2 linked regions of the Massilia litorea genome follow. The protein of the gene in region 1 interacts with the protein of each later gene in a pairwise test. Links are inferred from orthologs where the notes say so. Each region holds a gene or a part of one and is shown on either strand. Other genes may lie near its edges.

Evidence for each region.
Region 2: the proteins of secB (region 1) and LPB04_RS19150 interact in binary tests that used the Escherichia coli proteins (3 or more experiments, as listed by UniProt). The link is inferred for Massilia litorea from one-to-one orthologs.

Annotation. Positions count from the first base shown.
Region 1 is NZ_CP062941.1:1,565,049-1,580,174, reverse strand. What follows is about bases 12,344-15,126. They hold secB (protein-export chaperone SecB), read left to right. Parts: upstream 12,344-13,395; coding sequence 13,396-13,857; downstream 13,858-15,126. Other genes in these bases: LPB04_RS06960 (NAD(P)H-dependent glycerol-3-phosphate dehydrogenase), read left to right, coding at 14,480-15,126; LPB04_RS06965 (SH3 domain-containing protein), read left to right, coding at 14,010-14,453; grxC (glutaredoxin 3), read left to right, coding at 12,931-13,194; LPB04_RS06980 (rhodanese-like domain-containing protein), read left to right, coding at 12,506-12,907; gpmA (2,3-diphosphoglycerate-dependent phosphoglycerate mutase), read right to left, coding at 12,344-12,376. In the rest of the region: type II secretion system secretin GspD, read right to left, coding at 1-2,170; gspN (type II secretion system protein N), read right to left, coding at 2,170-2,943; type II secretion system protein GspM, read right to left, coding at 2,940-3,461; type II secretion system protein GspL, read right to left, coding at 3,458-4,666; type II secretion system minor pseudopilin GspK, read right to left, coding at 4,683-5,810; LPB04_RS07020 (PulJ/GspJ family protein), read right to left, coding at 5,810-6,433; type II secretion system minor pseudopilin GspI, read right to left, coding at 6,430-6,810; LPB04_RS07010 (GspH/FimT family pseudopilin), read right to left, coding at 6,807-7,313; type II secretion system major pseudopilin GspG, read right to left, coding at 7,320-7,772; LPB04_RS07000 (HesA/MoeB/ThiF family protein), read right to left, coding at 7,886-8,647; LPB04_RS06995 (S41 family peptidase), read right to left, coding at 8,715-10,190; LPB04_RS06990 (murein hydrolase activator EnvC family protein), read right to left, coding at 10,199-11,626; more of gpmA, read right to left, coding at 11,630-12,343. UniProt on the Escherichia coli protein: One of the proteins required for the normal export of some preproteins out of the cell cytoplasm. It is a molecular chaperone that binds to a subset of precursor proteins, maintaining them in a translocation-competent state.
Region 2 is NZ_CP062941.1:4,238,273-4,253,390, forward strand. Bases 6,542-9,316 are described here. They hold LPB04_RS19150 (response regulator transcription factor), read left to right. Parts: upstream 6,542-7,471; coding sequence 7,472-8,161; downstream 8,162-9,316. Other genes in these bases: LPB04_RS24315 (dioxygenase family protein), read right to left, coding at 6,542-6,754; LPB04_RS19145 (Spy/CpxP family protein refolding chaperone), read right to left, coding at 6,770-7,288; LPB04_RS19155 (sensor histidine kinase), read left to right, coding at 8,173-9,316. Outside these bases: LPB04_RS19110 (dihydrofolate reductase), read left to right, coding at 57-551; LPB04_RS19115 (DUF4337 domain-containing protein), read left to right, coding at 548-1,171; LPB04_RS19120 (arginine/lysine/ornithine decarboxylase), read left to right, coding at 1,353-3,608; LPB04_RS19125 (cation transporter), read right to left, coding at 3,675-4,337; dcd (dCTP deaminase), read right to left, coding at 4,353-4,919; LPB04_RS19135 (alpha/beta fold hydrolase), read right to left, coding at 4,985-5,818; more of LPB04_RS24315, read right to left, coding at 5,894-6,541; more of LPB04_RS19155, read left to right, coding at 9,317-9,684; LPB04_RS19160 (DNA internalization-related competence protein ComEC/Rec2), read right to left, coding at 9,608-11,953; LPB04_RS19165 (T6SS immunity protein Tli4 family protein), read right to left, coding at 11,983-13,713; LPB04_RS19170 (esterase/lipase family protein), read right to left, coding at 13,710-15,118. UniProt on the Escherichia coli protein: Response regulator member of the two-component regulatory system CpxA/CpxR which responds to envelope stress response by activating expression of downstream genes including cpxP, degP, dsbA and ppiA.

The sequences.
Region 1 (15,126 bases):
TCGCCATGGTACTGCCGGCCGGCGGCTGGCCGTTGGTGAGCGGCGGCAAGGCCGGCGCGCCCAGGTTCGGCATCAGGATCGTATCGTCCTGCGGACGGGTTTCCGCGCCCAGCGCACGCATGTATTCGTAGCGGTCGAGCGAAATGGCGTTGTTCTGCTCCTTGCTGCGCACCACGACCGGACGCAGGAAGACCATCAGATTGGTCTTGTTGCGGGTACGGTTGCGGTACTTGAACAGGTTGCCCAGCACCGGGATGTCGCCGAGACCCCGCACTTTTTCTTCGCCGTGGTCTTCGTTATCGGAAATCAGGCCGCCCAGCACGATGATCTGGCCATCGTCGGCCAGCACATTGCTTTCGATCGCGCGCACGGTGGTGACGATGCCCTCGGCCCGCACCACCGAATTGTCGATGCCCGAATTCTCGTGGTAGATCGAGAGTTTGATCACGCCGCCTTCGGAAATCTGCGGGCGCACCTTCATCAGCAGGCCGATGTCCTTGCGGTCGACCGTCTGGAAGGGATTGTTCGCGCCGCTGGTGCCGGTCGTGAACGAACCCGTGATGATCGGAATGTTCTGGCCCACCTTGATCGTCGCCAGCTCGTTATCGAGCGTAATCATGTTCGGTGTCGACAAGATGTTGGCAGAGCCTTCGTTTTCAAGTGCGCTGGCGACGGCGCCCAGGCCGAGGGCGCCGTTGATCTGCCTGAAGACGCCGAGCGTGAATCCCGGGAGTTGCGGTGGCGTGGTCGTGGAACTGATGCCGGCGCGGGCGGCAGCGGCCAGGTTGATGATGTTGTTGGCGTTTCCGCTATTAAACGACTGAATGCCGCCGACGCGGTATTTACTGGTGTCGTTGCCCGACAATCCGAGCCACTGCACGCCGAATTCCGACGCTTTCTGCGAATTCATCTCCACCACCAGGGCCTCGATGTAGACCTGTGCGCGGCGCACGTCGAGCTGGTCGATGACGCCGCGCAGGTTGCGGTAGATCGCATCGGGCGCCGTGATGATCAGGCTGTTGGTGGAGGCATCGGCCTGGATGAAGCCGGAGCCCTGGGCACCGCCGCCGCCGACGCTGGCGCCCTGCCCGCCCTGGCCGAAGGTATTGCTGGTGCCCCCGAGGCCGGTGCTGCCCTGCTGGCCTTGCTGCCCCCCGCCGAGGCCGCCCGCGCCACCGGCACCCTGGGCGCCGGCCTGGATCGAGCCGCCGGCCGTGCCCTGCTGCGTCGTCTGCGTTGCCGAGGCATCTTGCGAGACCACCGCGCGCAGGGTCTGCGCCACCTTGGTGGCATCGGCATTCTTCAGGTAGACGACGTGGATGTTGCCCTTTTCGGTGGTCGCCTGGTCGAGCTTGGCGATCAGCGACTTGGCCAGGTTCGCGCGTGCCTGCGACGGGGCGCGCACCACGACCGAATTGGTGCGCGAATCGGCGAGGATGGTGACGCGGCCGGAGTCGCCGCCGGCGCTTGGCTCCATCAGGCGCGACACGAGGGTCGCGATGTCGCTGGCGATGCCGTTACGGATCGGCACCACGTCGAGGTCGGCCGCCACCGGCGCGTCGAGCGCGGCGATGATGCGGGAGAGGCGGCGCAGATTATCCGCGTAGTCGGTAATGACCAGGCTGTTATTGCCCGGGTTGGCCATGATCGAATTGTTCGGAGAAATGAGCGGACGCAGCACGGCCGTCAGGTTGGCCGCCGATTCGTAGGACAAGTGGAAAATCTGGGTGGCGATCTGGTCGCCCTGCACGCGGGTGCCGCGCTTGCCCACCTGGGTCGGCGAGGATTGCAGTTTCGCTTCCGCTTCCGGCACCACCTTGGCATAGCCCTCGCCGGTGGTGACGACGGCAAAGCCCTGCAGCCGGAGCGCCGAGGTCAGCAGTCCAAACGCCTGGCTCTTGGTCAGCGACTTTTCCGACACCAGGGTCAGCGTGCCTTTGACGCGCGGGTCGATAATGAACGTCATCCCCGTGTAGTGGCCGACGGCCTTGATCACCGATTCGATGTCGGCATTCACGAAAGAAAGGGCGGCGGAATTTTCCTGGCCCTGGGCCAGCGCCGGCGGCATCGCCGCGGCCACCGCACAGGACAGCATGACGCCGGCCGCAATGCGGCGCAGATTCGGGCGCGAGGTCGGGAATGCAGGGGTGCTACGGGAGGATTTTTTCATTATCTGAACTCTAATGCGATTATGTTTTTACCGTTCACCATGCGGCGCTGGCCAAGAAGATTGAGCATATTGCCCAAGGTGTCTTCGTAGCCATCGGCGGCCGATGCCTGTCCCGAAAAGCGCAGGCGTCCATTCTGCAACGTTCCATTTCCCGACAATAGCAAGGCGCCGCGCACCGTGCGCAACACCAGGTCGGCTTGCTGGCCGCGCCAGTCCATCACCATCTCGTAGCTGCCCAGCGGCTTGATCGGCGCCATGCGCGAACCCATGTCGCTCATCGACAAGGTCGTGCGCCCCGTCACCGCCACGCTGCCCGGCAGGCGCACCAGGTCGAGCCGGTTCCACGACAGCCGGATCACGCCCGAGGGCACCAGCGTGTTGAGCGGTGCGCCGAGCCCGGCCAGGCCCTCGGCCGGCAACAGCAATTGCCCCTTGCTCAGCTGCCACTCCGACCAGCTGCCGGTCAGCGCCACCGGCGCGGCCAGCGCCTGCGGATTTTCCAGTTGCATGTCAACATGTCCCACCAGCACCAGCGGCGACAGGCGCCAGGAAAAGCGTCCCGGCAACAGCGGCGTTACCGCCCCGCCTTCGCCCGGCGCCCCCCCCACGAAGGCTGAGCCGTGCCAGAGCGTACCCTGCGCATCCCCGAGAGTCAAACGACCGCCGGTCTGGCGTTCCACCATCGTCCCGAGCCAGCTGGCCGGCAGGAAGACGAGCACGGTCAGCGCGATCGCCAGGGCGACCACGACCAGCCAACCGAGGCTGCGCCTCATCGGGCAGCAGTCCCGTTATCCTGGCGCAGCGTCAGGTTGGCGTCGACCTGTCCCTGCGGGTCCTGGGCGGTAAAACTGCCTTCCTGGACGGCGATGCGGCTCTCGCGGCGCTGGGCATCGAGCCAGGACACCAGGTTGGCGAACGAGACGCCGGTCACCTGCAGCCGTGCGAATTCACCGGTCAGCGTGAGCGAGCCCGGCGTGATGCCGCGTCCGCTCAGGCTGGTCATCAGGCTTTCGCGCGTCATCGGCGTGACCGGTACCGGTGCCTGGCCGGCCAGCGCGCGTGCCTGGTTCGCCATGCTGGCGAGCTGGGCGGCCTGCTGGCGCAGCTCGGGCAGCGAACGCTGCAACCGTGCGCGGCCTTCGACCGCCGGCTCGATCAAACCCGTGTACACCAGCGCCAGGAACACGACGCCGAAACCGGCGGCCAGGTAGCGGCGCTCCTGCTCGCTGCGTGCGATCCAATATCCGGTGGCGCGTGTGCGCACCCGGCCGACATGACTGAGCAGACTCATGGCTTAGCTCCCGTGCTGCGCACCAGCCAATTGTCGGGTGCGGCGGCTTCCAGTGAAAGACTGCGCGCGGACAGCGCCGCCTGCAGCTGGCGCAAGGCGGTGGGGTCGACCGTTTCGGGTTTGACCCGCACCCGCAGCGTGCGTTCCTTGTATTCGATTGAGCTAATCCCGGGCGGACGCGGCAATTGCCGGGTTGCGTCGCCCAGGGCGCCGGCCAGATAGATGAATTCGTCGGAGCCGATCTGGCCGCTGCCGGCCTGGGCGCGGGCGATGCCCTGGCGCATTTGCGCCACCGGGTCGACCATCGGCTGGTTCGGATAGACCGACTGGAAGGTTTGCTTCATCTGGGCGCGCACGGCGTCGGCTTCGCCACGCAGGCGCAGCCATTCGATGTTGATGCCGGCCAGGTTGACGACCACGCCGGCGAAGGCCAGCGCGATCGGCACGCGCCAGCGGCGCCAGTCGGTCTGGCGCGCACCGGCCGCACCGAGTCCCGGCACCAGGTCGAAGCTGATCGTTTTCGCACCGGCGATCCAGTGCGCCCAGTCATCGGCTTCCAGCACCGTGCCGGGACCGGCTTCGGCCAGCAGCACGCCGTACTCGCCCAGCTGCTCGCGCGGCACGTATAACGTCAGGGGGGCGTCGCCCGCCAGCGCACGCGCCGTTTGCAGGGCGCTGGCAGGATTGGCGTCGAGCGCCAGACCGAGTCCGCCGAACTGGCTCTGGCGCAGCAGCAATTCGGCGCCGTTCAGGGCCGCACTGACGCCGCCCGGCTGCAGGGGCAGGCACAGCTGCGCCGGCAGGGCCGACACCGCACGCGCGCCCTGGGCCAGCAGGGTACGCACGAGCGGCTCGAACCAGTCGCGCGCGACCACGGCCACGGGACGCGTGCCCTCGCCCGTGGGGGGACCGGCCACCAGCACGCAATCGTTCGGGTCGCCCAGGATATGTTCTTCGACCAGGCCCGGCAGCGCCGCGCGCAGGCGCGCACCGGTCAGCGGCGGCATCTGCAGCGACAGCAGGTTGACGTCGGTGCCGGCCAGCAGCAGCACGACGCGGCGGCTGGCGGCGACGACATCGGTCAGATTGCGCAGCGCCCCCTCCCCCTGCTGCTCGATCGTGCCGCCGTCGCCGACGACGGCGAAACGGCATGGCGCGCCTTCTCCTTCTGCGCGCGCCGGATGCCGGATATAAAGTGTAGTCAAACCGTCTCGCTTTCTTTTAGTTTTGACGAACCCAAACCACCTTGACGCCGCCGCCAATCTGATTGCCGCTGCGCTGGACCAGCGACTGCGCATTCAATGCGGCGCGGTCGAGGCGGATGTAGCTATTCACGAGGAACCAATTGCTTTTCACGTCCACCGAATCCGGTACCGGCGTGTGCCCGGTGATATCGGCCTGGAAGTTGGCGATGTCGGTCCAGGGCACACTGCGGCGGCGCGCCAGCAAGGCGTTCGCCTCCGACAGCGAAAAATTCGGGATCACCGCCGCCAGCACTTCGGCCGAGGCCGTATTCACATTGATCGGCGTGCGTTCCGGCAGCACGATGACGAATGGGCGCAACTTTTCCAGCATCTCGGGCGTCATGCCCCGCACCGCCAATAAATCCTCGACTTCGAGGAATTTGATCGGCGTGCCCAGGCCTTCGCGCGACACCGCGATCGTGGCGCTGCCATCCGGATTGCCGGCGTCGCCGCTTCCCGTCCCGTTACCCGCGGCGCTGCCCGCCGCCGCTACCGCAGCACCTCCAGCACCCACGGCGCCCGGCGTACCGCCGGCGCTCGGGTCCCTTTCCTGGCCACCGACCTCCTGGCCCGTGACCGGATCGACCTGGCCGGGCGGCTGGATGACGGGCTGGCTGCCGGCGATCAGGTTGGCGGCGGTTTTCGCCAGCGCCGGATTGATCTGCAGGTTGGTCAGCAGGCGCTGTAAAATTTCCAGCTGGGCCTTGTCGATCCTGTTTCCACTTTCGAGGTTGCGCAGATTGTAACGCGAGGTGGCGTCGACGATGTTGCCAGAAAGACTAGCATCAAACACTTCACCTTCCACCCGCTCGCGCTCGATGTACTGGTCGAGCCGGGTTTCCGCCAGCGGTGTGGCCCAGACCTGGTTCAACGCCGTGTAGCGGTTGGTGTAGGCATCCTGGCGCAGCACCAGGGTCGACCAGTCGAGCGCGCCGCGCAGGATCCAGCGCGTCTGCAGGTGCAGCCTCTGGTTTTCCATCGAGCGCACCTGCACCTGCTGCTGCCAGAACAGGCTGGCGACAATCGAAATCGCCAGCGTGGTCAGCAGCAAGGCGGTGATGACGGCGACGCCGCGCTGGCGCCGGGGATGGCGAAAAGCAGGCATCAGATACTCCCCAACAGGAAGGCCTTGGTCAGCGGCTGCGGAAAGCCGCGGGCGGCCAGCACCACCTGTAACCCGGTCACGGCGTTCGGCACCACCCCGCCCTGGACAGCCGCGGCTACCTGCTGCTGCTGTGCCTGCTTTTGCCAGGCGCCGTTCTGCCACACCAGGACGCCCATCGATTCGACGCCGCCCTGCAGCGTCACCGGCGGGGTTGGATCGGTATCGCTGACCGAGGCCTGCCACAGCGCGTCGAGCTCGACCAGGTCGCGGGTGGTCTTCGATTCGCGCCGCTGCAACTGCTTGTCGACGAGGCGGTAGGCAATCACTTGCAGGCGCGCCGGTTCGTTTTCGTTGAATACGGTACGGACCAGGGTCAGGCGGTTGTCGGCCTGCAGCAGGAAGGGACGGCGACCCAGCATGGTGGCGTCGGCCGCGTGTTCGCAGTCGCTCTGCATCTGGGCAAAGGCCAGCTGCATGCCGCGTGTCATTTCCATCTGGTCAGTCAGGGCGACCCTGGCACGCACGATGCCGTCCAGGCCGCGCCAGCCGAGCACGGCCACCATGGCGAGGATGCCGATCGCCACCAATAATTCGACCAGGGTGAACCCGCGCGCCGTCTTCATGGCGAGGGCCTCAGGACGAGCTGCACCAATTTGAGGATGCGCCGGTTCGGATTATCCATGTCGAACACCGACACTTCGACGCGGCGCAACTGGGGATTCGGGCTGGCCAGCACTTCGTCCTGGCACATCAGGCGTAAATCGCCCTGGCCGCAGGCATAGCTGCGCTTGCCGATTTCCGGGAATTCCTTGCTCAGGCGGATTTGCACGAGACGGTTCTCGGCCGACCAGGTCGCCATCATGGACGAACGCAAGCCGGCACCGTTCGAGGCCAGGCTGCCGATCGCGCGCAGGCCGGCGCCGAGCGCGGTGCCGACGATGACGAGCGCCACCAGCACCTCGAGCAGGGTGAAACCGGCGTGCTGCCTGGAAGGGGTCACTGCGGTTCTCCCGGTTCGACGACCGTGAAATGGCCGACGCCGTCGGCGCGCACGCCGACGCTGTTGTTGCCGCTGGCGAGGGTCAGGGTAAAAGGTTTGTCGACCGGCTCGCGGCCGAAGGTCACGCGCATGGCCTCGCTATTGGCGTTGATGCCGGCGGCCGGCGGATCGAGCAGCAGGCGCACCGGGGCATTCCGGAAAGGCCGTTCGCGCAATAAATCGTCCTGGGTCACGGGGGTCCAGCCCTTGTCCTCGCGCACCAGGAAGCGGTAGCGCTCGGGCGTGGCCTCGAAGGCGACTTCGCGGTTACGTACGATGGCTTCGTCGCGCGCCAGCTGGAGCAGCAAGGTCAGGCGTTTCGCCTCGTTTTCGAGATCCTGGCGCGGACTGGGAATCGCGTTGAGCGAGGCCATCCCGAGCGTGATGCCGATGATGACCATCACGACCAGGATTTCCACCAAGGTGAAACCATCAGCCCTGTGTGGCGGCGCGGCGCCGGCCATGACGACTTATCCCTGCCAGGAGCCGACGTCGGCGTCTTCGCCTTCGCCGCCGGCCTGGCCATCGGCGCCGAACGAGAAGATGTCGACTTCGCCATGCAAGCCGGGCGACAGGTACTGGTACGAGTTACCCCAGGGATCCTTCGGCAGCTTTTCGACGTAACCGCCTTCCTTCCAGCCATTGGCCGATGGGCCCGAGGTCGGCTTGGTGGTCAGGGCTTGCAGGCCCTGTTCGGTGGTCGGGTAGCGCTGGTTGTCCAGCTTGTAGAGTTTGAGTGCCTGCATCAGGGTGGCGATGTCGGTTTTTGCCGCGACCACGCGCGACTCGCCGGTACGGCCCAACAGTTTCGGCACGACCAGCGCGCCCAGGATGCCGATGATGACCACGACAACCATGATTTCAACGAGGGTGAAGCCGCGCGCGAGACGCCGGCCAACTGCACGGTGCGAAACGATCTGCATAGTCAATCTTGAAAAGGTGGATGGGACAATCGGCTTAGTATAAGGCGGAATGGGGGGCAAGAACCACCAGCGGCGGTGCGCCATTGTATTGCAGAGCAAAACCCGCTGCACTCTCAGGCGTGCGCGGGTCTTTCCTGGCAGACAGAACAGCCCGGATTGCGGGCCGCGCGGATCTCGGTCCACTCCATGGCGCGCCCGTCGAGCAGCAGCAGGCGCCCGGCCAGCGGCATGCCGACATTTAATATCAGCTTCAGGGCCTCGGCGGCCTGGACGGCGCCGACGATGCCGACCAGGGGCGCGAAGACCCCCATCGTGCTGCAGGCAACATCTTCAAAACCGCTGTCCTCGGGGAAGACACAGGCGTAGCAGGGACAGTCGGCGCGGCGCGTGTCGAATACGGACAATTGCCCGTCGAAGCGGATCGCCGCGCCCGCCACCAGCGGCACCCCGGCCGCGACGCAGGCGCGGTTGACGGCATGGCGGGTGGCGAAATTGTCGCTGCAATCGAGCACGACCGAGGCAGCTTGCGCCAGTTCGCGCAGCCGGGCGTCGCCGGCGCGTTCGCAGAGGGCAGTGACGCTCACCTCCGGGTTGATCGCGTGCAAAGCCGCGCGGCCGGACGCGACTTTGGAGGTGCCGATGCGTTCGGTCGTGTGCATCACCTGGCGTTGCAGGTTCGTCAGGTCGACGAGGTCATCGTCGACCAGGGTGATGTGGCCGACGCCGCTGGCGGCCAGGTACATCGCCGCCGGCGAGCCGAGGCCGCCGGCGCCGATGACGAAGACATGGGAGGCCAGCAGGCGGGCCTGGCCTTCGATACCGATCTCATCGAGCAGGATGTGGCGCGAATAGCGCAGCAGTTGGGAGTCGTTCATGGAGCGATGCAGGGTGGACGGCGTCGGCGCGGACAATCATGCATCCGGGTACGGCCATTCACCTGCTTTACTTCTTCGAGCCCTTCAGCTCCGGCGGTTTCGTTTCGGTCCCCGGCAACTGCTTCGGCTCGGGCGAGATCACTTCGACCGCCTCCGCCCTGGCAACTTTTACTGGCAACCCTTTAAAGTGGTTCAGCGCCTGGGCCAGTTGAAAATCGTCCTTGCCGCCCAATTCAAGCGGTTTGCGGTTCTTCAGCAGGGCCAGCGCGCGTTGTCTCTGTTCGGCGCTGTCGCGGGCATCCTTGGCGACCGCGCCCGGCTTTTCGTTCTCGCCCGCCAGGTGGCGCTGCAAATCCACTTCGCGCACGCGCAGCGCATTCAAACCGTCGCCTTCCGCCGTTTCGTCGACCGCCATGTCGGGCACGATGCCGTTGGCCTGGATCGCCCGTCCCTTCGGCGTGTAGTAGCGCGCCGTGGTCAGTTTGATGGCCGTGTCGCTTGATAAGGGCCGCAGGGTCTGCACCGAGCCCTTGCCAAAGCTCTGGCTGCCCATCACGATGGCGCGCTTGTAGTCCTGCAGGGCGCCGGCGACGATCTCCGAGGCCGAGGCCGAGCCGCCGTTGACCAGCACGATCATCGGCACCGTTTTCAATCCGGCCGGCAGTTTCGCCAGCGGATCGGCGCCGCGCGGGGCATAGAATTCGCGCCGGCCATAATAGCTCTGGTTGGAGTCGGGCAATTGGCCCTTGGTCGAGACAATCAGCTCTTCCTTCGGCAGGAAGGCGGTCGAGACGCCGATCGCGCCCGGCAGCAGGCCGCCCGGATCGTTGCGCAGGTCGAGTATGAGCCCCTTGATGTTCGGATTGGCGGCGTACAGGGCCTGCGTCTTGGTCGCCAGCTCCTCTAAAGTCGCTTCCTGGAACTGGCTGATGCGCACCCAGGCGTAATCGGGCTCGACCATTTTTGCCTTGACGCTCAGGACGCGGATTTCCTCGCGCGTGACGGGGACCACCCACGGGCGGTCGTCGCCGCGGCGGGCGATCGTCAGCGTCACTTTGCTGCCTGGCTTGCCGCGCATTTTCTTGATGGCGTCGTCGATCGACAAGCCTTTGACGGGAACATTGTCGATGCGGGTGATCAGGTCCCCGGCCTTGATGCCGGCCCGGTAGGCGGGAGAGTCTTCGATCGGCGAGACGATTTTCACGTAGCCGTCTTCGGCCGCGACTTCGATGCCGACGCCGACGAATTTACCCTGCACGCTTTCGCGCATCTCGCGATACGCCTTCTGGTCGAGGTAGACCGAATGCGGGTCGAGCGAGGCGACCATGCCGCCGATGGCTTCCGATAAAAGCTTCTTGTCCTCGACCGGCACCACGTAATCGCTTTTGATGAGGCCGAAGACATCGGCCAGCTGGCGCAGTTCGTCCAGCGGCAACGGACTTGGCTCGCCCTTCTGCGCCCAGGCCGAGACCTGCACCGTCAGCGCCACGCCGGCCACGACACCCAGGCCGACCAGGCCCATGCTTTTCACTTTGTTGCCCATCGCTGCCCCTAGAATTTAACCCAGCTTGCCGGGTCGAAGGCTTTACCGAGATGCCTGAGCTCAAAGTATAGCCCCGATTCTTCGTTACCGCCGGTATTGCCCGCGCTCGCAATCGGCTCGCCGGCGCGCACCGCATCGCCCAGGCGTTTCAATAGCGTCTGGTTGTTGGCGTAGATCGATAAATAGTCGCCGCCGTGGTCGACGATGATCAAATTCCCGAAGCCGCGCATCCAGCCCGAGTGCACCACGCGGCCGACCGCCACCGAGCGCACTTCCGTCCCTTCCGGCGCCTTGATGAACATCCCTTTCCAGCTCGGGCCATCGCCGCCGCGCTTGGCGCCGAAGCGCGCCGCGATGGTGCCGCTGACCGGTGACGTCAACCGTCCGCGCAGAGAGGCGAAGGCGCCGGCGGGCGCCGCGGGCGCGAGCGAAATATCGGGCGTACGCTCTTCGTGTTTCGGCTGCTCCGCCACCTTCGGCTCATCAGGCTCCGGCGGCAATGGTTTTGGTGCCGGCTTGCCCGCTTTCGCCGCTTCGCGCGCCAACCGCTCGCGCTCGGCTTTTGCGGCGGCACGGGCCAGCGCGCGCGCTTTCGCGGCCGCTTCCGCTTCCAGCTTCGCCTTGGCGCGGGCGGCAGCGAGCGCTTCTTGCCGCTTGCGTTCGGCCTCGGCCTGTTCGCGGATCAGCTTGGTCAGCTGGTCGACCAGGCCGCTCATGCGCTGCTCGTCGCGCTGCAGGCTGTCGGCCTGTTTTCTCTGCACCACCAGTTTGCTCGACAGTTCGCCGAGCAGGGCGGCGCGGCGCGCCTTTTCCTTTTCCAGCACGGCTTTCTGGTCGCGCTGTTCCTCGGCGATCTCTTCGAGTTCGACCTTGGCGTTCTCGACCTTCTCCTTGTTCGCCTCGACTTGCGCCAGGTTCGCGTTCAGGGCGGTCAGCAGTTTTGCCTGCGCCTGCGAGACATAGGCCATCATCTGCAAATCGCGGTTGATGCGGTTCGGGTTGTCTCCCGACAGCAGCAGCTTGATTCTGTCCTCATTGCCGGCCACATAGTGCTCGCGCAGCAGGGCCGACAGTTGTTTTTTCTGGCCAGCGATCGTTTGCGCCAGGCGTTCCTGTTCGCCCGCGAGGTCTTGCAGGCGGACATTGGTCTCGACCGTTTCCTGGTGCAGGTCGCGCAGGGCGCGGTTCGCGTTCGAGATCGCCTCTTCCGACTCGGCCAGCGTGTCGGCGGCATCGTCCTTTTCGCTCTCGGTACGGCTGATCTCTTTCTTGAGCGCCGTCAGCTTTTGCTGGATCCCGGCGCGCTGCGCCTCGGCAGCCGCCTTCTGGCGGCTGCGTTCGGTAGGCTTGGCGGCCGCGGCGGTACCCGCCGCGGACAGGGCCAGCAGGCCGCACAGCAGGGTGCCGACGGCCAACTTCTTGATAGGAAAACGCAAGACTTACTTCGCCTTCCCTTGGTTCGCCACCGCTGCGGTCGCCGCGGCGATCGCTTCCTGGTCGCCCAGGTAGTAATGGCGGATCGGCTTCAGGTTTTCGTCCAGTTCATATACCAGCGGCTGGCCGTTCGGGATGTTGAGGCCGACGATGTCGGCATCGCTGATCCCGTCCAGCATCTTGATCAGGGCGCGCAGGCTGTTGCCGTGGGCCGAAATCAGGATCTGCTTGCCGGCGCGGATGGCCGGGGCAATCTCTTCGTCCCAGGCCGGCATCACGCGCGCTACGGTGTCTTTTAAACATTCGGTGAGGGGAATCTGCTCCTTCGGCAGGCCGGCGTAGCGCGGGTCGTTGAACGATGCGCGGTCGTCGCCTTCCTCGAGGGCGGGCGGCGGCGTGTCGTAGCTGCGGCGCCAGACCAGCACCTGCGCGTCGCCGTATTTGGCAGCCGTTTCCGCCTTGTCCAGGCCCTGCAGGGCGCCATAGTGGCGCTCGTTCAGGCGCCAGTCGTTCTTGATCGGCAGGTACATTTGATCCATCTCGTCGAGCGCCAGCCACAGCGTGCGGATCGCGCGTTTCAGGACCGAGGTGTAGGCCAGGTCGAAATGAAAACCGGCTTCGCGCAGCACGCGGCCGGCGGCCTTCGCTTCGTTGATGCCCTTGTCGGTCAGGTCGACGTCGACCCAGCCGGTAAAGCGGTTGGCCAGGTTCCAGGTGGATTCGCCATGGCGCATGAATACGATTTTGTACATAAGATCTTCTTTGCTATCTATTGAAAAAACGTGCAAAGGCGCCCGCTGCGGCTGATCGAGCCCCTAAAAATATTCCTGTCCGGCTTCTATTTTATAATGGCCGGATTGCGTTCAACCATTGGAAGCCTTGTGAAATTCATCCTCGATAATATCTTCATCGTCGCTATTGCCGTCGTTTCCGGTGGCGCGCTGCTGTGGCCAGCCCTGGCGCCGAAGGGCCGCCGCGCGACCGCGCTGCAGGTTACCCAGCTGATCAACCGCGGCAAGACCACGATTCTGGACGTGCGCGGCGCCGACGAATTTGCGGCGGGCCACGTGCGCGACGCGAAAAACATTCCGCTGGCAGACTTGGGCAATCGCATCGGCGAGCTGGAAAAGTCGAAAAGCCGCACCCTGGTCGTCGTCTGCCAGACCGGCGCCCGTTCGGACAAGGCGGTCCGCCAGTTGAAGGCGGCCGGCTTCGAAGACGCGCTCAGCCTGGAAGGCGGCATGACGGCCTGGACGGCAGCCGGCCTGCCGACCACCAAGTAAATCAAGACAGGAAGGAAATCATCATGAGTGCCCACGTTGTCCTCTATCACACCGCCAGCTGCCCCTACTGCGTCCGCGCCGAGCGCCTGCTCGAAGCCAAGGGCGTGACCGAAATCGAGCGCATCCGTGTCGACCTCGACCCGGAACAGCGCCAGATCATGATGCAAAAGACCGGCCGCCGCACGGTGCCGCAGATCTACGTGGGCGAGACCCACGTCGGCGGCTTCGACGATTTGTATGCGCTGGATCAGGCCGGGCGTCTCGATCCGCTGCTCAAGGGGGAGTAAGGTAAGGCCGTGGGTGCGGGTTGATCGGGCGCCGCACCCTGGGCACAGGTGCCCAGGCTACAAATCGGGGCGGGGCGAAAAAGGCGCCCCGCGGGAGTATTTTATCCAAATTGATTTTGATACAATTGCCGTTGCGTTTGACTCCAAGCCCATCGGGGGCGGCGCTTTGCCGTCCCTTTTACTTCACAACGAAAGCGTTCCATGTCTGACGAAAACCTGCAACCAGTCTTCCAAATCCAACGCGTCTATCTGAAAGACATGTCGCTGGAACAACCGAACTCCCCGGCAATCTTCCTCGAGCAGGAAGCCCCGACCATCGAGGTCTCGCTGGACGTTGGCGCTGAAGCGATCGCCGAAGGCATCTACGAGTCGACCGTGACCATCACCGTGACCGCCAAGGTCAAGGACAAGGTCGCTTTCCTGGTCGAAGGCAAGCAAGGCGGCATCTTCGAGGCACGCAACATCCCTGCCGACCAGATGGATCCGCTGCTGGGCATCGGCTGCCCGAACATCGTGTACCCGTACCTGCGCGCGAACATCGCCGACGTGATCACCCGTGCCGGCTTCCCGCCAGTGCACCTGGCCGAGATCAACTTCGAAGTGTTCTACCAGCAGCGCCGCCAGGCGATGGCTGAAGCCGCTGCAGCCGCACCGGCAAACTAAGTTGTACTTTGCCTGCCCCGTTCGGCATGCGCTGGATGGGTCGGCATACCGTGACGGGCATCCCTGCCGCGCCTTTTATATCCATGAAAAGCGCGGGGTGGATGCCCTTCCTGCCATATTGGCGTCTGGTTTTACCGAACCCGGGCCCTGCCATGACCATTTCCCGATCCTTCTCCACCGTGCTGCTGATGCTGGCATGCGCGCAGGCCTGCGCCGCCGATTTCCGCTCGGTCGGCGCCGCCTCCGTCGTGCTGTATGACGCGCCCTCTGCGAAAAGCGGCAAGCGCTACGTCGCGCCGCAAGGCATGCCGGTCGAGATCGTTGCGCGCTACGGCGACTGGGTCAAGGTGCGCGACGTCGATGGCGAATTCGCCTGGACCGAATCGAGGGGACTGTCCGCGCGCCGCAACGTCGTCGTGAAGGTGCCGTTTGCCAAAGTACGCGCCGCGCCCGACGACAACGCCGCCGTCCTGATGACGGCCGACAAGGGCGTCCTGCTCGAGCTAGTCGACCCGCAAGCGAACGACTGGGTCCGCGTGCGCCACCAGGACGGCATCGCCGGCTTCGTGCGCGCGTTTGAGATCTGGGGCACCTGAATTCAACCATGCAAGAAACCAAGAAAATGAACAAGATCACCGTTCTCGGCGCGGGCGCCTGGGGCACCGCCGTCGCCATCGCCGTCGCTGCACGCCACGACGTGCTGCTCTGGGGCCGCAACGCCGAACAGATGGCCGCAACCGCCGCCGCGCGCGAGAACACGACCTATTTGCCGGGTCAGCCGCTGCCCGACAGCCTGCGCGTCACCGCCGATTTCGAGCAAGCCTTGTCTCACGTGCTCGACGCCGGGCCGGACGCGCTCCTGATCGCGGCCTGCCCGGTCGCCGGCTTGCGTCCGCTGCTCGAGCAGCTCAAAGGGAGAAAGATCCCGAACGTCGTCTGGCTCTGCAAAGGTTTTGAATACGGCACCGGTTTATTGCCGCACCAGGTGGTGCGCGAGGTGCTGGGCGAGTCGGTACCGGGTGCGGCCTTGTCGGGGCCGTCGTTCGCGCAGGAAGTGGCGCGTGGCCTGCCCTGTGCGCTGGCGGTGGCCTCGACCTCGAAACAATTGCGCGACAGCGTAGTCGCCACGGTCCACGGCGGCAACCTGCGCGTGTACGCCTGCGATGACGTCATTGGCGTGGAAGTGGGCGGTGCCGTCAAAAATGTGTTGGCGATCGCGACCGGCACCGCCGACGGCCTCGGGCTCGGCCTGAATGCGCGCGCGGCCTT
Region 2 (15,118 bases), 2.7 Mb from region 1 along the record:
ACACCCGACATGCGCCTTCCAGCCCCTGCCTTTTACCGTTCCACAGGGGATGCCCGATGAGCCGCCTGACCCTGGTCGTGGCGATCGACGCGCAGCGCGGGATCGGTATCGACAACAAGCTGCCCTGGCACCTGCCCGAAGATCTCGCCCACTTCAAGCGCGTCACCCTCGGCCAGCCGATCATCATGGGCCGCAAGACCTTCGATTCGATCGGCCGCCCGCTGCCGGGCCGGCGCAACATCGTCGTCACCCGCAACGGCGACTGGAGCCACGCCGGCGTGGAGGCGGTGACCTCGCTCGAGGCGGCGATCGCACTCGTCGGCGAGGAACCGGCCAGCATCATCGGCGGCGCGCAGATCTTCGCCCAGGCGATGGACGTCGCCGAGCGCATGATCGTCACCGAGATCGCCCACAGCTTCGCCTGCGATACCTTCTTCCCTCCGCTCGACCCGGCGGTCTGGCTTGAAACCGCGCGCGACACCCATCATTCGGACGCGAACGGCTACGACTACGCCTTCGTGACCTACGAGCGCAAAGGCAGCGCACAGTGAAGCCGCCAGCTTCGCGTGCCGGCGACGGCTTCGCCGGCAAGGTCGCGGTCCTGATCGCGGTGCTGGCCACCATCGGCACGCTGTTCGGTTTCCTCGGCAGCAGCATGCACAACGACGCCTCGCTCTACAAGAGCAATGCCGCGATCGACAAGACCAGCGCCACCAACGCCTGGAACCATTACCAGGCCAAGTCGAACAAGCAGAACCTGGCGGAACTGGCCACCAATATTCCCGGCGTGGACAAGGCGCGCTACCAGCTCGAGGTGGACCGCTATCGCCTCGAAAAGGAAGAGATCCGCAAGGAGGCCGAGCGCTGGGAAGCTTCGTCGAGCGAGTGGAACGCCAGATCCGAACGTGCGCTGCACCGCCATCGCCAGTGGCTGCTGGCCTCGGTGGTCCAGCAGGTCGCGATCTCGCTGGCGGCCGTCGCCCTGCTGGCGCGCCGCACCTGGCTCCTGACCGCCACCTGCGCGGTGGCGACCTTCGGCCTGACCCTGGGCGTGTTCGCCGCCCTGCGCGCCGATCCGATGCCGATGATGGTCGCCCCCTTCGGCGCGGCCTTCGGCGCCGTCGTGCTGGCCGCGCTGTTCCAGCGTTTCGGGCGGGGCCGCCGGGGCTAGCTCACTGCATGGCATACTGATGTGCGCCATGCCGGGCCGCATCCCTATAACCTAGTAAAAAAATCTACACCGGACAGCGGTTTTTCTGCGAAAATCCGCTTCTTATTTTTCGGTGCCGTGCGTGGCAGGCCGTCCAACCCGGGCGCCCCTGCTCCCACGGCGCTTCGCATTGGAGCTGTCAATGAAATTTCGTTTCCCCATCATCATTATTGACGAGGACTTCCGGTCCGAGAACACCTCGGGCCTGGGCATTCGCGCCCTCGCCGCCGCGATGGAAAAGGAAGGCATGGAAGTGCTGGGCCTGACCAGCTACGGCGACATGTCGTCGTTCGCCCAGCAGCAGTCGCGCGCCTCGGCCTTCGTGCTGTCGATCGACGATGAGGAATTCGGCGGCGGCTCGCTCGAGGAGACCGATACCGCGCTGACCCGCCTGCGCGCCTTTGTGGAGGAAATCCGCCACAAGAACTCGAACATCCCGATCTACATCTACGGCGAGACCCGCACCAGCCGCCACATCCCGAACGACATCCTGAAGGAGCTGCACGGCTTCATCCACATGTTCGAGGACACGCCGGAATTCGTCGCGCGCCACATCATCCGCGAAGCGAAAGCCTATCTCGATTCGCTGGCGCCGCCCTTCTTCCGCGCCCTGGTCAACTACGCCTACGACGGCTCGTATTCCTGGCACTGCCCGGGCCACTCGGGCGGCGTCGCCTTCCTGAAGTCGCCGGTTGGCCAGATGTTCCACCAGTTCTTCGGCGAGAACATGCTGCGCGCCGACGTCTGCAACGCGGTCGAGGAACTGGGCCAGCTGCTGGACCACACCGGTCCGGTCGCGAAATCCGAGCGCAACGCCGCCCGCATCTACGGCGCCGACCACTGCTATTTCGTCACCAACGGCACCTCGACCTCGAACAAGATGGTCTGGCACTCGACGGTGGCGCCGGGCGACATCGTCGTCGTCGACCGCAACTGCCACAAGTCGATCCTGCACTCGATCATCATGTGCGGCGCGATCCCCGTGTTCCTGATGCCGACCCGGAACAACCTCGGCATCATCGGTCCGATCCCGCTCGAAGAGTTTACGGAAGAGTCGATCGCCCGCAAGATCGAAGCCAATCCGTTCGCGCGCGAAGCCAAGGACAAGAAGCCGCGCATCCTGACGATTACCCAGTCGACCTACGACGGCGTGGTCTACAACGTCGAGACCCTGCGCGAGATGTTGGACGGGAAGATCGAGACCCTGCACTTCGACGAAGCCTGGCTGCCGCACGCGACCTTCCACGACTTCTACAAGAACATGCATGCGATCGGCCGCGACCGCCCGCGCGCCAAGCAGTCGATGATCTTCTCGACCCAGTCGACGCACAAACTGCTGGCCGGCCTGTCGCAGGCTTCGCAGGTGCTGGTGCGCGAATCGGAAACCGTGAAACTCGACCAGGACGCCTTCAACGAAGCCTTCCTGATGCATACCTCGACCTCGCCGCAGTACTCGATCATCGCTTCCTGCGACGTGGCCGCGGCCATGATGGAAGCGCCGGGCGGCACCGCGCTGGTCGAGGAATCGATCCTGGAAGCGCTCGACTTCCGCCGCGCCATGAAGAAGGTCGACGCCGAATTCGGCCAGGACTGGTGGTTCAAGGTCTGGGGTCCGGATGTGGAGTCGGAAGAAGGCATCGGTACCCAGGACGACTGGATGATCCGCGCCGAGGACGACTGGCACGGCTTCGGCAACCTGGCCCCGGGCTTCAACATGCTCGACCCGATCAAGTCGACCGTCGTGACCCCTGGCCTGTCGCTCGACGGCCAGTTCGGCGAGACCGGCATCCCGGCCTCGATCGTGACCAAGTACCTGGCCGAACACGGCGTGATCATCGAGAAGTGCGGGCTGTATTCGTTCTTCATCATGTTCACGATCGGGATCACCAAGGGCCGCTGGAACACGCTGGTGACGGCGCTGCAGCAGTTCAAGGACGACTACGACCGCAACAAGCAGATGTGGCAGGTGATGCCGCAGTTCGCCGCGGCCAACCCGCGCTACGAAAACAGCGGCCTGCGCGACCTGTGCAACGGCATCCACAGCTTCTACAAGCAGTACGACGTCGCGCGCCTGACGACCGAGATGTATCTGTCGGACCTGGTGCCGGCCATGAAGCCGTCGGACGCCTTCGCCAAGATGGCGCGCCGCGATATCGAGCGAGTCGCCATCGACGACCTCGAAGGCCGCACCACGGCGATCCTGCTGACGCCTTATCCGCCGGGCATTCCGCTCCTGATCCCGGGCGAGCGCTTCAACAAGATCATCGTCGACTACCTGCGCTTCGCGCGCGACTTCAACGAGCGCTTCCCGGGCTTCGAGACGGACGTGCACGGGCTGGTCAAGCGCGAGGTGAACGGCAAGCGCGATTACTTCGTGGACTGCGTGCGCCAGGATTGATCGGCGCCATACCGATGTGAAAAGAGGAGCCGCCGGCTCCTCTTTTTTTTGGGGGCCACGCAGAGGTCAGCGGCGTTTCAGCTCGACGACCGGCGCCGGCGCTGCAACTGCCGGCGCCGCACTGATCTCGCTTCTGGCCTGCACGATCACGCTGCGCGCCGCGGTCAGCCCGAGTACGCCCATCACGCTGGCCACGAACAGGTCCGGCAAGCCGCTCCCCGCCTGCCACACGCCCAGCGCCGCCAGCAGCACGGCGACGTTCCCGATCATGTCATTGCGCGTGCACAGCCAGACCGAGCGCATGTTGGCGTCGCCGTTGCGGAATGCGAACAGCAGCAAGGCGACCAGGCCATTCGCCGCCAGGGCGGCGACGCCGATCGCGCCCATGGTCTGCGCCGCGGGCACGGTGCCGCTTGCCAGGTGCGACAAGGCGGAACCGATGACGAAGACGCCGTAGGCGCCCATGGTCGCGCCCTTCACCAGCGCGGTGCGCGAACGCCAGACCGGCGCCAGGCCAAGCACGAACAGGGAAATGCCGTAGTTGGCGGCATCGCCGAAGAAGTCGACCGCATCGGCCAGCAGCGAAACCGAACCCGCGGCCCAGCCGCCGAGCAGTTCGACGCCGAACATCAGCGCGTTGACGACCAGCGCTATCCAGAGCACCCGCCGGTAGCGCGGATCGACCGGCGGTTTATCGAGCGAGCAGCCGCCGCTGCAGCAATCGGCCATGGCAGGCCTCCCGGATCAGGTTTTCGGCAGCGTCACGCCGCGCTGGCCCTGGTACTTGCCGCCGCGGTCCTTGTACGAGGTCTCGCAGACTTCGTCGGATTCGAAGAACAGCACCTGGGCGCAGCCTTCGCCGGCATAGATCTTGGCCGGCAGCGGGGTCGTGTTCGAGAACTCGAGCGTCACATAGCCTTCCCATTCGGGTTCGAAGGGCGTGACGTTGACGATGATGCCGCAGCGCGCATAGGTCGACTTGCCGAGGCAGACGGTCAGCACATTGCGCGGGATGCGGAAGTATTCGATGGTACGCGCGAGCGCAAACGAATTCGGCGGGATGATGCAGACGTCGCTTTTGACGTCGACGAAGGAGTTCGAATCGAAGTTCTTCGGGTCGACGATGGTGCTGTTGATGTTCGTGAACACCTTGAATTCGTCGGCGCAGCGGATGTCGTAACCATAGGACGAGGTGCCGTAGGAGATGATGCGCCGGCCCTCTTCTTCGCGGACCTGGCCAGGGGCGAACGGCTCGATCATGCCGGTTTCTTCCGCCATGCGGCGGATCCATTTGTCGCTCTTGATTGCCATGCTGGATTCTTTCAGGATTGCTTGGAATCCCGCGATTTTACGCGAAAAGCGGCGCGCGGTCGCCCTCAGGCTTGCCGCTTCGCCAGCATTGCCCTGGTTTTGACTTCGTGTTTCAGGAGGCGTGTAATCATCTCGTGCGTCAGCCGGGCGGCGCGCGCCGGGTGCTCGAGCGGATACAGGTGGCTGCCCTCGGTCATGACGAAGTTCTCGCCGACCAGCTTGCGGGTCGAGCCCAGCCCCGCCTGGCGCAGCTCTTCCGAACGCGTCGCGCCGATGAACCCGACCGGCACCGGAAAGCCGCGCCCGATCAGGTCGCCCAGGTGGTGCGGCAGCGAATTGTAGATGGCCGTCTCGACGCCGCGGTCGAAGCGCAGCTGGACGCCTTCCGGGTGGGGCTTGAGGCCGACGTCTAGATAGTCGTCCAGCACCCCCGGCGCCCAGGCCTTGAAAATATCCTTCGACATGAAATGCGCGTGCGCGGCGGCGCGATTGGGCCAGACGTTGCGGCGCCGTTCCGAAAAGCGCGCCGGCGAGAAGCGCGTGCCCTTCCCCAGCAGTTTCACGAAGCGCCATGCCAGCGCGCGCCAGCCCGCCACCACCGGCGAATCGAGCATCACCACGCAGCGCGCCAGGTCCGGCCGGCGCGCGGCCGCCATCGTGCCGAGCATGCCGCCGAGCGAGTGGCCGACCAGGATCGCCGGCTGGCCATGGCGCTCGATGTCGGCAATCAGCTCGTCGACCAGGTTGCTCCAGTTGTCGTCGACGGGGTAGCGCGGATCGTGGCCGACCATGTCGGTCTGGCGTACCTCGTAATGCGCGCCGAGCGCGTCGAGCATCTGGCGGTAGGTGCCGGAGGGGAAGCTGTTACCGTGACAGAAATGCAGCAGGGGCTTGGTCATGAAGCGCGCCGGTGGGTCGAAGGAGCTTCGATTGTAAGGTCAGGACAAACTTCCCTGTCTGCTCGCGGGCCTCCTTTAGAGGGAAACACCTACAGTCAGGTCGGCCGTGTAGCCGTTGACGGTGTCGCCCCCCATGCTTGCCATCTGCAGCGCCGTGCCGTCGCTGAACACGTTGTCCGTGGCATAGCTCATGCGCGCGAGCTTGCTCACGCTGGCGCTGTAGCCGGTCGCCGTGTAGACCGTATTGAGGGTGGCCAGCGGGAAGGTGAACTGCGAGGTCTTGACCCGGTTGGCGGCGCCCGTCGCCTTGGCCAGCGTCGGGTAGACCTCGAAGTGCACGTGCGGCATGCGTCCGTCGTAGCAGCCCGGGAAGATGGTGGTGAAGGTGACGTAGCCGTCGGCGTCCGCCTCCTGCACGCCGCGCAGGTAGTTCTCGCCTTGAACCGCGCTCGAATACATCGAGTAGTTGCCGTCGCGGTCGCAATGCCAGAGGTAGACCGTGGCGCCGGCGGCGGCCGCGCAGCCGTTCGCGACGTTGACGATCTTTAAACGGATCGTCAGCGGCACGCCCATCGCCACGCCCGCTGCCCCGGCCACGCTCCAGCGGATGTCCTTGCGCACGATGCCCGACAGGGTCAGGGCATTGGCGACCTTGCCGTTGCTCGAATTGGTGCCGTCGGCCGGGTACGGGCCGCCGGTCTCCTCGGGGATGAGCGAACAGGCCGTGCCGGCGGCGGTGTTGGTGGTGGTTGCCGGCGTGCTGACGGCAACGGTGGCCGTGCTGCCGCTGTCGGTGGACGCGCCGCCGCAGCCATGGAGCGGCACGGCGGCGGCGCCGGCGAACAGCCAGCGCAGGCTCTGGCGCCGGCTGGCGGCCGTGTTCAGCAGTTTGTCGAGGTCGGACTGCAGGTCGCCGTGATGGTGATGGGTGCTCATGATCCCTCCTTTCGATCAGCGTTGCGCGCGAGGTGCGCGTTCCTGTTTGAGCTGCGCGCGCTGCTCCGGCGTCAGCAGCGCCATGATCTGGCCGGCGGTACGCACGCGCAGCAGCTCGCGGGCGGCGATCGCCTGGCCCAGCGCCTTCGTCTGTGCCGACGCCTTTGCCTCGTTGAAGTCCCCGGCCTCGAACATCGCGCGCAGCGCTTCGTGCGCCTTGCGTTCGGCCTTGTCCTGTTCGCGCATTTGCGGCGCTTCGGCATGCAGGATGACGAACAGGCGGTCCTGCTGGGCTTCGCTCAGGTCGATGCCGCGCAAGAACGGCAGGCCGGGACCACTCATGCCGGCATGGGGACGGTGGCCGCCCGGGCCGTGGCGTTCGCCCGGGCCCGGTCCGGCGTCTGGTGCGCGATCGCCATCCGGCGCGGCCATGTGTCCGCCCGGCGGCGCCGGCAGCGGGTCGGCAAATGCGCCCGGCACGGCGCTGAAGGCGGCGGCGGCCAGGATCGTGGCGGTGATGCGAAAGCGGTTCATTGTGGCTCCTTGACGGTGTCTCGAAAAGCTTCATTCTCCGGCGGCCGCCTGTAAATCGCTGTAAATCGAAGGTAAAACCGCGTAAGGAACGCGCCGGGATCAGCCGCAACCCGCTTTGTAAAGATCGGTAAAAGCGCCCTGCCGCCGGGCTCCCGCGCGCCCGGCTTTGTTATCATCCCGGGGATGAATACCGTGCTGCTGATCGACGACGACACCGAGCTCGTCGCCATGTTGACCGAATACCTGGAGCAGGAAGGCTTCACGGTCGCCTGCGCCCATGATGGCGTGGCGGGAGCGCGCGAAGCGCTGAGCGGGCGCCATGCGATCGTGGTACTGGATGTGATGATGCCGGCCCTGAACGGCATCGAGACGCTGCGCCGCATCCGCGCTGCCAGCAAGATCCCTGTCCTGATGCTGACCGGGCGCGGCGACGATGCCGACCGCATCCTCGGGCTGGAACTGGGCGCCGACGACTACGTCACCAAGCCCTGCACGCCGCGCGAACTGACCGCCCGCGTGCGCGCCATCCTGCGCCGCACCCACGACGCCCAGCCGAACGCCAATGCCGGCGTCGTGCTCACCGTCGGCAAGCTGACCATGCTGCCCGAGCAGCGCCGCGCCACCTGGGACGGCGCCAACCTCGAACTGACCAGCACCGAATTCAACCTGCTGGAGGTGCTGGCGCGTCACGCGGGGCGCCCGGTCAGCAAGAACGAACTCTCCGAACAGGGCCTGGGCAGGCCGCTGGCGCGCTTCGACCGGAATATCGACGTCCATCTTTCGAGCCTGCGCCACAAGCTCGGCCTGCTCGACGATGGCCGCTCGCCGCTGCAGACGGTCTACCGTCTCGGCTACCAGCTGATCCGCCTGTGACGATGGCGCGCTTGCGCAAGCGGCCGGCGGGACGGCTGTTCTGGAAGTTCTTCCTCTCGATCCTGCTGGCGCAAATCGCGGCGGCGGCCGGCATCGGCAGCTATTTCTGGCTGCGCGAGCAGGCGCACCTGAAGAACAGCGTCATCGGCATCGAGACCGGACCGCCGGCCGCCTTCATGCTCGATTCGGCCGCCGTCGCCCTCAAGTATGGCGGCCTGCCGGCGCTGCGCGAGATCGTCAGGCCGGGCAGCCGGCATACCGTGCTCGTGGTCGACCCCAAGGGCCGCGAGCTGCTCGAACGCGAGGTCGCGCCCGCCGTGCTGGCGCAGGCGCGGCGCGAACTGGACGCCGACCGCCCCTTCCAGCCGGTGCGTGAACTGGTCGCGCCGGATGGCCGGCGCCTGCTCGCCTTCGTGCCGCGCCAGTTGCGGGCCGGGCCGGACGGCGTACCGCTGGCGGATCGCCCGGGAGCCGACGCCGGACCACGCTCTCATGGCGACGCTCACACTGGTGCCGGCGGTCCGCGCGGGCCCTTCGGGCCGGGCTGGCAGTTCAGCAAGCCGATTCCGCTGCTGGCCAGCGTGATCGTCAGCCTGCTGTTCGCTTTTCTGCTGGCCTGGTATTTCTCGCGCCCGATCCGCGCGCTGCGCAATGCCTTCGAGGCCGCTGCGGCCGGCGACCTGGCGCCGCGCTTCGCCGACGCGCGGCGCGGCGGCGACGAACTGAAGGACCTTGGCCGCGACTTCGACCGCATGAGCGCGCGCCTGCGCGCCCTGATGGACGGCCAGCGCCGCCTGCTGCACGACGTCTCGCACGAACTGCGCTCGCCGCTGGCGCGGCTGCAGGCGGCGATCGGCCTGGCCCACCAGCAGCCCGACAAGATCGCCACTTCGCTCGCCCGCATCGAACGCGAGAGCGTGCGCATGGACAAGCTGGTCGGCGAGCTGCTGACGCTGTCGCGCCTGGAAGCCAACCCGGAGCTGCCGAAGGCCGAATCCATCGACATGGCCGAACTGCTCGACGGCATCGCGTCGGATGTGCGCTTCGAGGCGGGCGAGGACGGCCCCGCAATCCATGTCGATATCGAGGGCGAGGCACAGGTGGCCGTGCGCGGCGAACCGGACCTGCTCTGGCGCGCCATCGAAAACGTGGTGCGCAACGCCGTCAGGCACGGCGGCGCCGGCGGCAGCGCGGAGATCAGGCTGCGCGCCGACATGCGTTTCGTGCAGGTCGAGGTGCTCGATCGCGGCCCCGGCATCGCGCCCGCGGACCTGCCGACGATCTTCCAGCCCTTCTTCCGCTCGAATCCGTCGAACAACAACGTCGACGGCCATGGCCTGGGCCTCGCGATCGCCGAGCGCGTGGTCCACGCGCATGGCGGGACGATCCAGGCAAGGAATCGGGAAGGCGGCGGGCTGCAGGTGGCGATCGCGCTGCCGCGGACGCCTAGGGCTCGTACCAGTAACGGGCGTACTGGCGGCGGTATTCCTCCGCGCCCACCTGCGGTCCGAAGTCGAGCGTGATCGCGCCCGATTCGTCGGTGCGCAGGCGGCGGATGTGCAGGTCGCCATAGCGCTCGAACACCTCCTTTTTCGGATGACGGTAACGGTTGCGGTAACCGACCTGGAAGATGCCGATCGACGGCCCGACCGCTTCCAGAAAGGCGGGCGTCGACGAGGTGCCGCTGCCGTGATGCGGCGCCAGCAGGACGTCGGCGCGCAGCTTGTCCGGCTCCTGGCTGACCAGGGCCGCTTCCTGCACCGCTTCGATATCGCCCGCCAGCAGCAGCGCCCTTCCCCGCGCCTCGATGCGCAAGGTGCAGCTGCGCGCATTCGCCTTGAGCTCCGTATCCGCATAGCTGGCGGGCGCCGGCTGCAGCATCTCGAAGACCACCCCGTCCCATTCCCAGCGCTGACCCGCCACGCAGCGCTCGTGCCGGCGCGCCGCATGCACGACCCGGTGCCCTTCTCCCAGCGAACTGCTCACCCGGTCGACCGCGAGCGCCTCCAGCAGCGTCAGCGCGCCGCCCACGTGATCGACGTCGCTGTGCGAGACGACGACCGTGTCCAGGTGCTTGATGCCGCGTGCGCGCAGGTAGGGCAGGATCACGCGCCCGCCCGCATCCTGGCCGGGCGCGTACTGCGGGCCGGTGTCGTAGAGCAGCCGGTGGCCGCTCGTCTCCACCAGCAGCGCCATGCCCTGGCCGACGTCGAAGGCGGTCACGGCAAACCTGCCGGGCGCCGGGTGCGTCGGCTGCAGCAGGAACAGCGGCAGCCAGGCGGCCGCGCCGGCCCAGCGATGCGGCCAGCCGCGCGGGGCCAGCATCCAGCCGGTGCCGGCCAGCGCCAGCACGAACAGCCAGGGCGGCGGCGCCGGCGCGCTCCAGACCGCGAGCGGCAGCGTCGCCAGCCAGCCCAGCGCCGCGGCCAGCCATTCCAGCACGCGGTGTGCGCACCACAGCACCGGGCCGGCCAGGGGCGCCGGCAGCAGGCTGCCGAGGAGCGCCAGCGGCGTGACGACGAAGCTCACCACCGGAATGGCGAAGGCATTGGCGATCGGACCGACGAGGGACACTTGCGAGAACAGCAGCAGCGTCAGGGGCACCAGTCCGAGCGTGACCGCGTACTGAGTGCGCGCCGCGAGTGCCAGCGTGGCCCGCCAGCCGGCGCTTGATTCGTCCAGGCGCCCGAGTCCCGCGTACAGGATCACGCCCACGGCGCCGAAGGACAGCCAGAAGCCCGGCCACAGCACGGCCCAGGGGTCGAGCAGCACGACCAGTCCCAGGGCAAGGCAGAGGATGTGCGTCACGCTCGTCAGGCGCCCCATCCACAGGGCCGCCGCGACCACCGCCAGCATGTAGAGGGTGCGCTGGGCCGGCACGCCGAAGCCGGCCAGCAGCACGTACACCAGCGCCGCGCAGGCGCCGCTGAGGGCTGCCACCTTCTGCGCCGGCAGCAGCAGGGGCAGCTGCGCGTTCGTGAAGAATGAGCGACGCCACAGAAACGACAGCGCCAGCGCGGCAAGTCCTGCCACCATCGTGATGTGCAAACCGGAGATGGCGACCAGGTGGCTGACGCCGGTGCGGTTGAAGACATCCCAGTCCGGCTGCTCGATTCCGCGCTGGTCGCCGACGACGAGCGCCACGATCACGGCGGCATACGGCTTGCCCTCCAGCGCCGCGAGGATGCGGGCGCGCAGGATATCGCGGCAGCGCTCGACGAGGTGGCCGGGCGTGACGACGAACGCGTCGAGGCGGCGGTTGCCTGGCGCTGTGCGCACGTAGCCGGTGGCGCGGATGCCTTGCCCCAGCAGCCAGGCTTCGTAGTCGAAGCCGTGCGGGTTGGCATTGCCGTGCGGGCGCTGCAGGCGCACGGTCAGGCGCCAGCGTTCGCCGGGGTGCAGCTGCAGGGCTTCGCTCCCGGCGCGGTACCAGGACAGGGCGAGCATCGGCGGCACCTTCGCGTTGGTCGTCATGACCTGTCCGACCGCGAACTGGAAGCGCACGCCCTGGCCGAAATCGTGCGGGAGTCTGGCGACAGTCCCGACGATTTCGATGTCGCGGCCTTCGTCCGCCTTGTCGAGCCGGGGTGCGAGCGTGAGGTGGGCGACGATCGCCGCCCAGGCGAAGCCGGCCAGCGCGCCGGCGACCGTTGCGCGCACCGGACCGCGCAGGGCCAGCAGCAACGCCAGGGACGCGCACAGGCAGGCGGCGATCTGCCAGGCGGCCGGGAGCGCGGCGCGCGTTTGCAGGAAAGCGGCGCCGGCAACGAAGCCGAGGATGGTGGAGCGCATCGTGCGCTGCGGGCGGCGGCGTGGCAGGCTCAGGCACCGGGTCCGTCGCCACTCCCGGCCTGCCGGGGTGCATCGGCAAGCCGCACCAGGCGCCAAGCGCCGCGGCGCTCGATCGACCTGGCTCCGTGGGCCGGGCGGCCGAAGGCGCCGGGCGGAAGTACAAAGGTTGCGGACGGCAGCAAGCTGCCCTGCGCGAACCAGCGCGTGCCGTCCAGCGCGCGCGGGTCCTCGCAGCGCCACCAGCCGCTCGCCGGACACGGCACGCCGGTGGCGGCGAAGCTGCCGACCGCGACGCCCTGCTCTTCCATGATGCGCGGCCCGATGCCGGACCCGCTGATGCCGGCAGCGGCCACCGGCGTGGCCGGCGCCAGCGGCACGGGCGACGGCACGCGTTTGCGGTTGCGCTTGTCGACCAGTTTCCAGGCGGTCTGGTTCTTCGACTCGTAACTCGGCTGCATGCCCCTGAGCTTTTCCCACAGGGTCTGCGGCGGCAGCAGCAAGGCCTGCGGCATGCGCTCGCCCTTCCTGATGTACTGGCGCTGCCCGCCCAGCACGCCGACGCCCTTGCCGCCGTCGCCGCACAGCCACCAGCCGCTCTCGGGGCAGCGCTCGCCGGCCAGGGCGTAGGTGCCGAGCTGCGTCGGCGGCGGCTCGGCCGCGACTGGCTTGCGTTCTTGCGTAGGGCGTAGCCGGATGCTGGACGAAATCTTGTCCCATAAGGCCATGGCGGCGTCCTGCGACAGTGACGAGGGAACTGGTCCATTGTTGCTCTTGCCGGTCTCCATCGTAAAGGAAAGGTGCGGGAGCAAAACATTGTCGGCAGTCCCATTTACCTCCCACCAAAAGGTGTAGACGATTGCATCGTTTTTCTCTGCGAATCGCGTAATCAGCTCGTCACCCGCGATGCCGCTGATCGTTCGTGGCGCTTCGCGCAAGTTAGAAACATGCATCCTGTCGGCGGCCGACAATTTCGCGTCCGTCTCCGCGCTCCTCTCCAGAAGGCTTTGCCTGTCAGGCTTGTTCCCCGCGGCCAGAATGAGCATGAATTGCATGTCGGGGTGATTGGGCAACCCAGCGCGCATAATGATTTCTTCACCCTGTCCGGCGCTCAGCGGATCGCGAAACCAGGCCCGATGGACACAAAAACCCGATTCGGATGGCGCCCGATTTTCCGGGTTCGGGACGAGCTTGGCGACGAGCGTGGGCAGGTTTTCGATAAGGTCAGGATCATAATCGGATGCTGACACATCGAAACTCATGCCTTGTCCATGCACGAGGGCTTCGACTGCGACGCCTTCGTCGCGGTAGCGCTCCAGCTCCTGTCCCCTCAGACGGGTTCCTTCCGCGACGTTTCGGCTGTGTACGAAAATTTTGCCGCTTACACCGTTTTCCGTCTTGACCTCTCGGACAGATTCGAGGTTCTTGTTTCCGCCGAGCCGGTCCGGGGCGGCACGAAGGCGCGCCTCGCGTTGCGCAAGTCGGTTCCGGAAGTCCGCCTCCGGCTCATCAAATGACGAAATATCGAAGCCATCGACGCGCGGCCGGACCAGCTCCAGCCTTGCCTCTTCCGGCATGTCGAGAAGAAATCTGCCGATACACACCGTTTTCATTCCCTTGGTCATTCGCGCTACCTCTTGTTCATCCCGACGTGCCGTCTCCCGCTTTTCCCGAACCTCTCCGAAGGCCCAGGCGCCTGTTAATCCGACGATGACGATCCCGGCCAGCAGTTTGGCCAGCCCGTTACGGAACCAGTGCGTCACGGCGTCTCCTGAACGATCTTCACAATCAAGCGGAGCGTCAGCTTCAGCATGTCCTGGTTGTTATAGGATCCTTGATGGTCATATCCTTGCGTCGCGAAAGTCTGCTTGACCTTTCCGCTCGGCCCCATGCCCGATTCGCGAGGGACCGTACCGTCGCCTCGGGCATCTTGCTCCTCCAGCTCGAAGAGCAATTCCGCTTTTTCTTCCACCCGAACGCGACGCTGGCCGGCAGGGGTGCACCCAAGGAAACGCGCAGCGCCAAGGTTGGCGGCTGTGACAACGGCTGCAGCGCTTCTTTGCTGCCTTGCGACCCAACGCACCTGCCCATAAGATCGTTTGTGCCGGTCGTCGCCGTAAAACGCGTAGGTGTTCGGGTGGTAATAATCGCCCAAGGATCGGTGAAATTTTTCTGCGGTTCCGATCGCCGACCTGATCGCTTTTTCCACGCCGTCCCGTGTTTCTCGATACTTCCCAGCGGGGTCGGCCAGGGCCGGGTTGATCAGGCGATACCAGGGCGTCATATCTCGGTAAAGATCATATGGATTCGGAGCCCTCGCGTTCGGAAAGTGCAAATAGTCGCCGCGGACAGGACCGCTGGCGGAGGCTTGGGCGTTGATTTCCCGACCAGCATGCTGCGGTTTTCCATCTGCCGCTGTCACCCGGACGTGAAGCCACGGCCCAGGATAAAGGTGATTCGGAAGCAGCTCGAGCGCGCCGGGCGAGGTCGCCAGCACGGCAGTGGTTTTCTCGGTCGTATCTCCCAGGATTTTCGCCAGTGCGGCAGCGGCCAGGTTATCGAGCGGCCCATTATCGGGACTCGACCTTTCTGTCCCACAGGCCATTCGGCGGTATGCAGCCGGCGCTCCAAGTGCAGGCATGACACCGTGGATTACGCCCGCAATCTTGCCAGGGATGCGCTGGGCGCATGCTCGTGCGACCAAGCCCCCCATTGAGTGCGTGACCAGGATGACCTTGTCGCAGCGACGTTTAGCCGTCGTCCAGAATTCGATAATCTCGAGAATGCGCTTTTCCAGCCGCTGGGACGACTCCCCGCAATCTTCCAGCCAGTTGTAGCCAACCGCGTAGACGGGAAAATAGTGCTTCGCATGTTTCTTGAGATGATCTTCCTTCAAGGGTTCAAATTCTCGCAGCCCCCACTGCTGCGGCGTACAGGCCATCACCTCCTTCCAATGCGGCTGGATAAAAGGCTTTTTTTCATGGTCATCAAAACCGAAGGTCTGGTTCAGGCGCATTTGCAGCGCATGCAGCAATGGGCCGTATGAATCGGCGTGTACTTCCCCCCAGCCGCGTTCACGTACCTCCGCGTCCGTGAGTTCGTATCCGTTGACCGGATCGGGCAGGATGATGGCGCCAGTGTCGTCCACTTCCAGGGTGGGTCCATCGA